One region of the Agrobacterium sp. DE0009 genome, then DNA from elsewhere that is predicted to be linked to it. Evidence: riboswitches for the same ligand, from Rfam matches in the RefSeq annotation. Region 1 holds a riboswitch; each other region holds the start of a gene.
The links. Region 1 has a riboswitch for thiamine pyrophosphate ahead of thiC (phosphomethylpyrimidine synthase ThiC). Riboswitches for the same ligand answer to the same signal wherever they lie in the genome.

Region 1 (3,274 bases):
TTGATCTTGTGCATCGGTACATGGCCGGGGCCTTCGATCATCACCTGGCAATCCTTGGCCCAGGCGACCTGCGTCAACTCGCCCAGCGTTTCCAGCTCGGCGAACTGCGCAGCGTCATTGGCGTCGGCGATCGAGCCGGGACGCAGGCCATCGCCCAGTGAGAAGGAGACATCGTAAGCACGGCAGATGTCGCAAATCTCCTCGAAATGCTCATAGAGGAAGCTTTCCTTGTGGTGATGCAGACACCACTTGGCCATGATCGAGCCGCCGCGCGAAACGATGCCCGTGACACGGTTAACGGTCAGCGGAATGTAGTGCAGCCGCACGCCGGCATGGATGGTGAAATAATCCACGCCCTGCTCCGCCTGCTCGATCAGCGTATCGCGAAACACCTCCCAGGTGAGATCCTCGGCAATGCCGTTGACCTTCTCCAGCGCCTGATAAAGCGGCACGGTTCCGATCGGCACCGGCGAATTGCGGATGATCCATTCGCGGATATTGTGAATGTTGCGGCCAGTCGACAGGTCCATGACGGTATCCGCACCCCAGCGGATCGCCCACACCATCTTCTCAACCTCTTCCGCCATGGAGGAGGTGACGGCGGAATTGCCGATATTGGCGTTGATCTTGACGAGAAAATTGCGGCCGATGATCATCGGCTCAAGTTCCGGGTGATTGATGTTCGCAGGGATAATGGCGCGGCCGGCCGCCACCTCCTGACGCACGAACTCCGCCGTGACATAATCAGGAATATGCGCGCCGAAACTCTCGCCGTCACGAGCGAGCTTCTCCTTCGCTGCCTCGCGCCCGAGATTTTCGCGAATGGCGATGAATTCCATTTCCGGCGTGATAATGCCGGCCCTGGCATAGGCAAGTTGCGTCACCGCCTTGCCCGCGGTTGCTCTCAGCGGCTGATGACGCACGGCAAATTCAGGCGTCAGGCGCTCGCCGGTAGCAAAACCGTTGTCCTCCGGCTTGACGTGCCGTCCCTCATAAGCCTCGACATCGCCGCGTGCGACGATCCACTCGTGGCGCAGGCGCGGCAGACCTTTTTCGATCAGGACAGGATGGGAGGGATCGGTATAGGGACCCGAGGAATCATAGACAGTGACCGGCGGTTCGCCGGCCGTCGGGTGCACGGCGATCTCGCGCATCGGCACGCGGATTTGCGGATGCAAAACGCCCGGCTTGTGGATTTTCGCGGAAGCGGCATGCGGCCCGGTTGTGACGGAAAGAGGGATGGTCTTGGCAGCGATATTCATCTTGAGGCTCCAAAGTTTGACAGTGGAGACCCAGTTCGAGCCGGAATGATGGAAAATACCTGGGTGCCGACACGAAACGCCATGCGCCCGCCCGCCTTCAGGTCTTTGCACCGTCCCTACGCCAGTATGAACTGGATCAGGTTCAACGGGTCACTGCGCATGAAAGCAGAATCTCAGCCCCTTGACGGGACACCCCTGGTGAATGGCGACAGGAAAAAACACCCCCGGCCTTTTGTCAAGACCACGATCCGCGCTTGGCAAAGATGCCCAAATGGCGCATTCTTCCGTTAGTTGCAATTAACCTATTGGCTTAGGCGAATATTATCGTTTGCGTCGTAACGATAAGCACAAACCATCCTGATGTGAGATTCATGGGAGATACGTCTGAATGAACGCGACTATACGTGAAATACTGGCGAAATTCGGCCAGCTTCCAAGCCCCGTCGATACGATTGCAGATGACGCCGATCTTTACGCGGCTGGCCTTTCTTCCTTTGCTTCCGTGCAATTGATGCTGGGAATAGAAGAGGCATTCGACATCGAGTTTCCGGATAACCTGCTGAACCGCAAGTCATTTGCCAGCATCAAGGCCATTGAAGACACCGTTAAGCTTATTCTGGATGGTAAAGAGGCAGCCTGATGAACGTGACCGTCGCGCCGCAGGATAACACGCTGTCCGCGCGCGCGGGCCGTGTCGCAATCGTAGCAGCCAAGCATGCGGATGACGTCGATGTTGCCGGTCGGTTTCCACAGGAAGCCATCGACGCATTGCGTACAGAGCGATTGCTCGGCATCCAGATACCCTCTCCTCTCGGCGGCGAAGGCGCGAGCCTTCAGGAGATCGCCAATATCTGTGCCCGGCTCGGCCAGGCCTGTTCAGCGACGGCGATGATCTTCGCCATGCACCACATCAAACTTTCCAGTCTCGTGGAACACGGGGTGGACAGCGCCTGGCACACCAGCTTCATGCGCCGGGTGGCCGGTGAGCAACTGCTGCTCGCCTCGGCCACCACTGAAGGCGGCATCGGCGGCAACCTGCGCAATTCGATCTGCGCGATTGAGGTCGAAGGCGACAGCTGCCAGCTGGAAAAGGATGCGACCGTTATCTCCTATGGCAGCAATGCCGACGCGATCCTCATCACCTCGCGCGCCCACAAGGAGGCAGCGCCCGCCGATCAGGTGATGACCGTCTTCCTGAAAAACCAGTACACGCTCGAAAAAACCCATACCTGGGACACGCTCGGCATGCGCGGCACCTGTTCGGACGGCTTCCTGTTTCGCGGGCAAGCGCCGGCAGCACAGATTTTCCCCAAGCCCTTCGCGGAAATCGCTGCACAATCCATGCTTGCAAGTTCGCATCTGCTGTGGAGCGCCGTCTGGTACGGTATTGCCTCCGACGCGGTGCTGCGCGCCCAGTCCTTCGTCAGGGCCGCAGCCCGCAAGTCGCCCGGCACCGCCCCTCCCGGCGCTATTCGCCTTGCGGAGGTTTCCAGCAAGCTGCAGGTGGTGAAGTCCAACGTCATCGCTGGCGTCAAGGCCTATGAGGACACCAAGAGCGACCCGGAAAAGCTGATGTCCATGGCTTTTGCCGTCGCCATGAACAACGTGAAAATCTGCTCTTCGGAAACCATTCTTGAAATCATCGATCACGCCATGCTGGTCTGCGGCATCATGGGCTACAAGAACGGCACGCCCTATAGCCTTGGCCGACACCTGCGCGACGCGCATTCCGCCCGCCTGATGATTTCCAACGACCGCATTCTCGGCAATTCCGCCAACCTCCTGCTGGTTCACAAGCAGGACACGAGCCTTTTGGGATAAGACCATGGACATGCAAACATCGTTCCTCGATCGACTGTTCGAAGAAGGCCTGCTGATTGAAACGGGTGTGGATGGTCTTTATGGCCGTAGTGGCCAGTTTGAGGACGTCATTGCCGCATTCGAGCGGCTGATCGACCGAACCGGTGGTGCCGACGGTGCCGAGGCCATCCGTTTTCCGCCCGGCATCAACC
Region 2 (3,274 bases), on a different contig from region 1:
CAGCATCACCAAGGCCTATGGCGAGCGCGTCATCGTCGCGCCGTTTTCCCTGCGCGTCCATCGCGGTGACTGTATCGGTTTCGTGGGCCCCAACGGTGCAGGCAAGACAACGCTTCTGAAGATGCTCACGGGCCAGCTCGAGCCGGATAGCGGCACGGTGAAGCTCGGCACCAATCTGGAGATCGCGACGCTCGACCAGAAGCGCGAGGATCTCAACCCGAACGATACGCTCGCGCATTATCTGACCGATGGCCGCGGGGAAAACCTGCTCGTTAACGGCGAGTTGAAGCATGTGACTGGGTACATGAAAGATTTCCTGTTCCAGCCGGAACAGGCCCGCACGCCCATTCGCAATCTCTCCGGTGGCGAACGCGCGCGCCTCATTCTCGCGCGTATTCTGGCGCGGCCGACCAACCTTCTGATCCTCGACGAGCCCACCAACGATCTCGATATCGAAACGCTCGATCTCTTGCAGGAAATCGTTGCCGGCTTCTCCGGCACGGTCATCCTCGTCAGCCACGATCGCGATTTTCTCGACCGCACCGTGACCTCCACGATCGCGCCCGTTAATCCCGACCAGCCTGACGGGCGCTGGATCGAATATGCCGGCGGCTATTCTGACATGATGGCGCAGCGCAAGGGTGCTGCGGACGAAAAGCGCAAGGCGGAGAAGCAGGAAAAGGCGAAAGCGTCATCTTCCGCCTCGGCATCGCAGGAGCCTGCAAAGACGAAGGGGAAACTCTCCTTCAAGCAGAAATTCGCGCTCGAAAATCTGCCGAAGGAGATGGAGAAGACCCAGGAAGAGATCGCAAAACGGGAACAGCGTATGGCTGACCCGGAACTCTTTGCCAAGGACCAGACGACGTTCAACAAACTGGCGCAGGAAATGGAAAAGCTGCGTGACAAGCTGGAGGCCATGGAAGAGGAATGGCTGGAGCTTGAGATGCTGCGCGAGGAGCTGGAGGGCTGATGCAGCGTAACGGGTCCATCCGCGCTTTGACACACAGGCGGAATTAACGTTCTATGCCCGCTCTTCATGGAGGAGGTCTGAAATGCGCATGATTTTCGTCAACCTGCCGGTTAAGAGCATCGAAGTATCGAGAAACTTCTTCACGGTACTCGGTTTCAGCTTCAATCCGGAATATTCCGACGACCGCACGCTTTGCATGATCGTGGAAGAGAACATCTTCGTGATGCTTCTTCAGGAAGAGCGTTTTCGCGATTTCATCAACGGTGAGATTGCCGACGCCAAAAGCAGCACCGAGGTGTTAACCTGTCTTTCCGCCGGCAGCCGCGAGGAAATCGACCGGATGATCGCAACGGCGCTCGCATCTGGTGGCAACGGCTGGAAGCCGGTTCAGGACCACGGCTTCATGTATGCCGGCAGCTTCCAGGATCCCGACGGGCATGTCTGGGAACTCGTGCATATGACGCAGCAGGGCTGAGACGAGCCATCTTGCCAAGATAAGGCGAGGGGACTACACCATCATCATGATCTAACGGGGTGTCTTGTGCGCTTTTGTGCAGAAGGCTGAGAGGCTTGCCAACCCGAAGAACCTGATCCGGTTCATACCGGCGGAGGGATTAGACGGCTTTTGGACAGGCGGCTATTTCCCTTTTTGTTTGAGGAGATACCCGTGCGCCGTCGTTTTTTCCCGAATTCTGTCATCGCCGCTTTGCTGCTTCTGCCCGGTTTTGCTGAGGCGCAAGACAAGCAAGAGCTCACTGTTTATACCTATGAAAGCTTTGTTTCGGAGTGGGGTCCAGGCCCTAAAGTGAAGGAAGCTTTTGAGACGGTCTGCAACTGCACGGTCAATTTCGTCGGTGTGGCGGATGGTGTCGCGCTGCTCAACCGGTTAAAGCTCGAAGGCACGGGGTCCAAAGCCGATGTCGTGGTTGGTCTCGACACAAATCTCATCGCGGAAGCCAAACAGACCGGGCTTTTTGATGTCAGCGGCATCGACGCTTCGGCTGCCAAGGTGCCGGGCGGTTACAAGGACGATGTCTTTGTACCTTATGACTATGGTCACTTCGCCGTCATCTACGACACGCAGACCGTCAAGACACCGCCGGCAAGCCTGAAGGAGCTGGTGGAAGGGGATCCTTCGCAGAAAATCGTCATTCAGGACCCGCGCACCTCCACGCCGGGGCTTGGGCTGCTGCTGTGGGTAAAGTCCGTCTATGGCGACAAGGCCCCTGAAGCCTGGGCGAAGCTCAGAAAGCGCATTTTGACCGTCACGCCGGGCTGGTCAGAATCCTATGGCCTTTTCACCAAGGGTGAGGTGCCGATGGTGCTGTCCTACACGACCTCTCCTGCCTATCACATGGTTGCTGAAAAAACTGATCGGTACCAAGCCGCGCCGTTCTCTGAAGGTCACTACATCCAGATAGAGGTTTCCGGCCTTCTCAAAAAAGCGCCGCACAAGGAGTTGGCAAAGCAGTTCCTTGCGTTCACGCTCACGCCGGGCTTTCAGGATGCCATTCCCGAAAACAACTGGATGATGCCGGCTGCGGCCACCTCCAAGCCGCTGCCGGACGCGTTTTCAAAGCTTGTGGTGCCGCAGAAGACATTTCTGATGGATCCGGAAGAGGTGGCGAAGGACCGCAAAGTGTGGATCGACGAATGGCTTGCCGCCATGAGCATGAACTGAGCAAGAGGCACGCTTCCGCATGATGTTGCGTCGGGATTATCGACGGTCGATCATCCTCGGAACGGCGGCTTTTGCCGCCGTTTTCCTGTTCATGGCGCTCGCTGTCGCAGCCCTTTTTACCTTCGATGCGGGAGGGTCGGCCGCCGGGGTGATAAATCCCTATACGCTGCGTATCCTGCGTTTCACACTATATCAGGCAACGCTCTCTACGGTTTTTTCTATGGTATTGGGGCTGCCGGTAGCGTTGGCGCTTGGCCGACGCCGGGCCTTTCCTGGGCGGATCTGGGTGATCAGGCTGATGGCGGTGCCGATGGGGCTGCCTGTCATCGTCGGCGCCTTCGGTATTATCACCATCTGGGGGAGGCAGGGGGTGTTGAACACAGTCCTGACGTCCGCCGGCGTGGACGAGCCGTTCAGCATTTACGGTCTTTCCGGCATCCTCATCGCCCATGTGTTCTTTAATCTTCCGCTTTCGATCCGGCTGATGCTGGCGACGCTGGAGCGGATTCCGGGCGAATATTGGCGCATGGCGGCAAGTCTCGGCATGGGGCCGGTTTCGACTTTCCGTTTTATCGAATGGCCAGCGGTCGCTCGGGTCATGCCCGGCATCGCCGGCCTCGTTT
Region 3 (3,274 bases), on a different contig from region 1:
CCGATCTCCGTTTCGAATGGTGCGATCCAATTATCGTAGTGCTGATTACCAGGAAGCGGGAGGTAAGTGGTGTAAAGCACGGCGATACGGAAGCCTTGTTTTTTGAGGTTGTCGCACAGCTTGGTGTCTATGGGTTCCTGGCAGCGTCCATTCCAAATCTTTTTCTTGGTACATGCGGCTTTTACAGCATCGGCCACGCCATCCGACACGAAGAAAAGGATTTTTTCAGGTGTAGCGGAACTCGCGCCACTTCCCGATGTTCCCATCTTCGGTATTATCCTCGTCAGTGCACGGTCGAAATTCGTATACTGGTCGCTTTTATAATTGTGGCCTGGAACTGACATCAACTCAATTCCTCCGATCTTTTTTTTGGCCGCCTGCAAATCCGAGGTACGCGAGACAATCTCCGGAAGGTCTTTGTTAAAAAAGGCATCCTCTGCTGTCTTTCCGAAAGTGTAGACAGCAATGCGATACTGATCAGGTTTTTTGCGCGTGTCCTGAGCCGTGTCCATCAAACTCGCGGTCGCCTTTGCAACCACGTCGATGCGCGTCGTCGCGTTGATGTATCCCTTCGCCTGCGGATCCTTGTTTTTGAGCCGGAAATAGCTGCTGTTGGGATCGGAAGATCCGTCCGCCAACGTGACATGGCAGGCGAACTGACAACCGAGGGCGGCTTTCATCGTGGCCACATCGGCGGCGTTGCGCCGACGCCCATGGAAGGCGAGTTGTCGAGCAGCAGATAGAAGTCGGTATAGGTTTCCGTCTCATATTTGGCAGTTGCGTTGCCGGAAACAGTCAGGAAATCCTTTCCGAGGACTCTGGAGAGAGTTGTATTGAGCGAAGCCTTAAAACTCACTGACGATTCGATCACGGTGTTATTCTTCTTCACCTGTATATCGAGCGCCAATAGGCGATATTCCGGGTTCCCCCGCTGATTGCTGTGAAAAAAAGCTTCAGCCTCTTCCTTTCCAACCGAAACGACGCCGTTGCTGGCCATTCGCCGTGCAGCCTCGGCACTGGCTGAACTTTCCGCAACCACGGCCAGAGCCGCAGAATCCGCTGCCATCTGAAGATCGGATTTCACGCTCATGGCTCGAACGACATCCAGCGCAACGCCGGCGGATCCGATGATCGGTATGATCAACAGAGCACTCAGAATCGCAAAGTTCCCAGACTTGTCCCGCCAGATGTTTTTCAAGCTCAGCTCCGAATTATCAGAATTCGGATGAGGTTTATTTCAGTGTCGTTGCGATATAGTTTATCTATATAACTAATTACCAATAAATCCGATATTAATAATAACTATATTTAAGTAATATATAGAAGACCTATGATCTGTCGGCGGAGCCGTTGACATTTTTAGATCATGTCCTACAAAACAATCTCTTCCGAGGGGAGCACCTGACGGTGCTGAGATGGCGATGAGCCGGACCCTTGAACCTGATCCGGGTCATGCCGGCGTAGGAACGGAACTGTCGCGCCTTCAAGGGGCTGCCCATTCTCTTCTCCGCTATGCTTGATCTATGTGATCGTCACATCTGGAGACGACCGATGACGCTGAACACTTCCTCTCTTCGCACATGGTGCGTTTGCGTCTGAGGACCGGCTCATGCGTGCCACCCATGCGCTGAATGGTGTTGGTCTTCTGCTGCTTCTCTGGCAGGCGGGAACATGGCTGTTTGCGCCGCCGCGTTATATTCTGCCATCGCCCGCCGATGTCGCCGCCGCCTTTTGGCGCCAGCCGGGCTTCCTGTTCGGTCAGGCCACGGTGACGCTTGGTGAAATGGCGCTCGGGCTTGCGGCAGGCGTTACCGCCGGTGTCCTCGTCGCCTTCACGATTGCCGCCACCTCGCGCTTCGGCCGCTTCGTCTGGCCCATGGTCCTGGTGTTGCAGGCCTTTCCGGTCTTCGTGCTCGCCCCCATCCTCGTCCTCTGGTTCGGCTTCGGCATGGCTTCGAAAGTGGTTATGACGGCGATCATCATCTTCTTTCCCGTCGCTTCGGCTTTCACCGATGGCCTCAACCGCACGGACCGCGCCATTCTCGACGCCGCCTCGCTGACACAGGCGAGCCATTGGCAAATCCTCACCCGGCTGCGCGTGCCGCTGGCGCTTCCCTCGCTGATTTCGGGCTTGAGGGTGGCGGCGCCGCTCGCCCCACTCGGCGCCGTCATCGGCGAATGGGTAGGCTCATCGGCCGGGCTTGGTTTCGTGATGATCCAGTCCAATGCCCGTATGCAGACCGATACCATGTTCGCCGCCATGGCCATTCTGGCCGTCATGGCCGTGCTGCTCCGGCTGATCGTGGATCGGACGACAGACAATCTCGCGCCCTGGGCCAAAGAAACAGAACACAACATTCCTTTCAGATATTTACGGAGACTGTCGGCACCATGAAACGAACGCTTCTTTCCCTCGCCATCGCCGCGGCAAGCGTCCTTGCGCCCATGCAATCTGAGGCCGCCGACAAGCTGACTGTGTTGCTTGAATGGTTCGTGAATCCTGATCATGCCCCGATGGTGATAGCCAGGGAACGCGGCCTGTTCACCGAGGCCGGGCTGGAAGTGGAACTGGTGCCGCCAGCCGATCCTTCCGCAGTGCCGCGCCTTGTCTCGGCGAAACAGGCCGATATCGGCGTACATTACCAGCCAAACCTTTATCTCGACCACGAAGCCGGCCTGCCACTCGTGCGTTTCGGCACGCTGGTGGAAACACCGCTCAACACCGTTACGGTTCTCGCCGATGGGCCGATCAAGAGCCTGAAGGACCTGAAAGGAAAAAAGGTCGGTTTTTCCGTTTCCGGGTTCGAGGATGCGATGCTGAAGCGCATGCTGGAGAAAGACGGGTTGACGAAGGACGATGTCGAACTCGTCAATGTCAATTTCTCACTCTCGCCGTCGCTGATCGCCGGCAAGGTGGACGCTACGCTTGGCGGTTTCCGCAACTTCGAACTGACGCAGATGAAGCTTGAAGGCCATGAAGGACGATCTTTCTTTCCCGAAGAAAACGGGGTGCCTGCCTATGACGAGCTGATCTTCGTCACTCATCGCGAACTGACCACGGACAGCCGCCTGCCACGCTTTCTTTCCGCCGTGGAACAGGCCGCGATCTACATTACCAACCATCCGCAGGAAGCCTGGCAACTCTTCATCAAGGCCTATCCGAACCTTGATGACGCGCTGAACAAGCAGGCCTTTTTCGACACGCTGCCGCGTTTTGCTAAGCGCCCGGCGGCACTCGACCGCGCCCGATACACCCGTTTCGGCGCTTTCATGC

Region 2: it holds a riboswitch for thiamine pyrophosphate, as region 1 does, so the genes downstream of both, thiB (thiamine ABC transporter substrate binding subunit) here and thiC (phosphomethylpyrimidine synthase ThiC) in region 1, are expected to answer to the same signal.
Region 3: it holds a riboswitch for thiamine pyrophosphate, as region 1 does, so the genes downstream of both, FS804_RS16250 (ABC transporter permease) here and thiC (phosphomethylpyrimidine synthase ThiC) in region 1, are expected to answer to the same signal.

What each region holds. Positions count from the first base shown of each region.
Region 1 covers NZ_VEIU01000012.1:21,258-24,531, forward strand. The annotation lists gene thiC (phosphomethylpyrimidine synthase ThiC) at 1-1,262, opposite strand, end outside; TPP riboswitch at 1,358-1,469, opposite strand; gene FS804_RS23635 (acyl carrier protein) at 1,651-1,902, shown strand; gene FS804_RS23640 (acyl-CoA dehydrogenase family protein) at 1,902-3,083, shown strand; gene FS804_RS23645 (amino acid--[acyl-carrier-protein] ligase) at 3,088-3,274, shown strand, end outside.
Region 2 covers NZ_VEIU01000005.1:104,560-107,833, reverse strand. The annotation lists gene FS804_RS17965 (ABC-F family ATP-binding cassette domain-containing protein) at 1-970, shown strand, start outside; gene FS804_RS17960 (VOC family protein) at 1,053-1,445, shown strand; TPP riboswitch at 1,491-1,601, shown strand; gene thiB (thiamine ABC transporter substrate binding subunit) at 1,638-2,651, shown strand; gene thiP (thiamine/thiamine pyrophosphate ABC transporter permease ThiP) at 2,671-3,274, shown strand, end outside.
Region 3 covers NZ_VEIU01000004.1:150,823-154,096, reverse strand. The annotation lists partial or broken gene FS804_RS16255 (TadE/TadG family type IV pilus assembly protein) at 1-1,198, opposite strand, end outside; TPP riboswitch at 1,382-1,484, shown strand; gene FS804_RS16250 (ABC transporter permease) at 1,610-2,395, shown strand; gene FS804_RS16245 (ABC transporter substrate-binding protein) at 2,392-3,274, shown strand, end outside.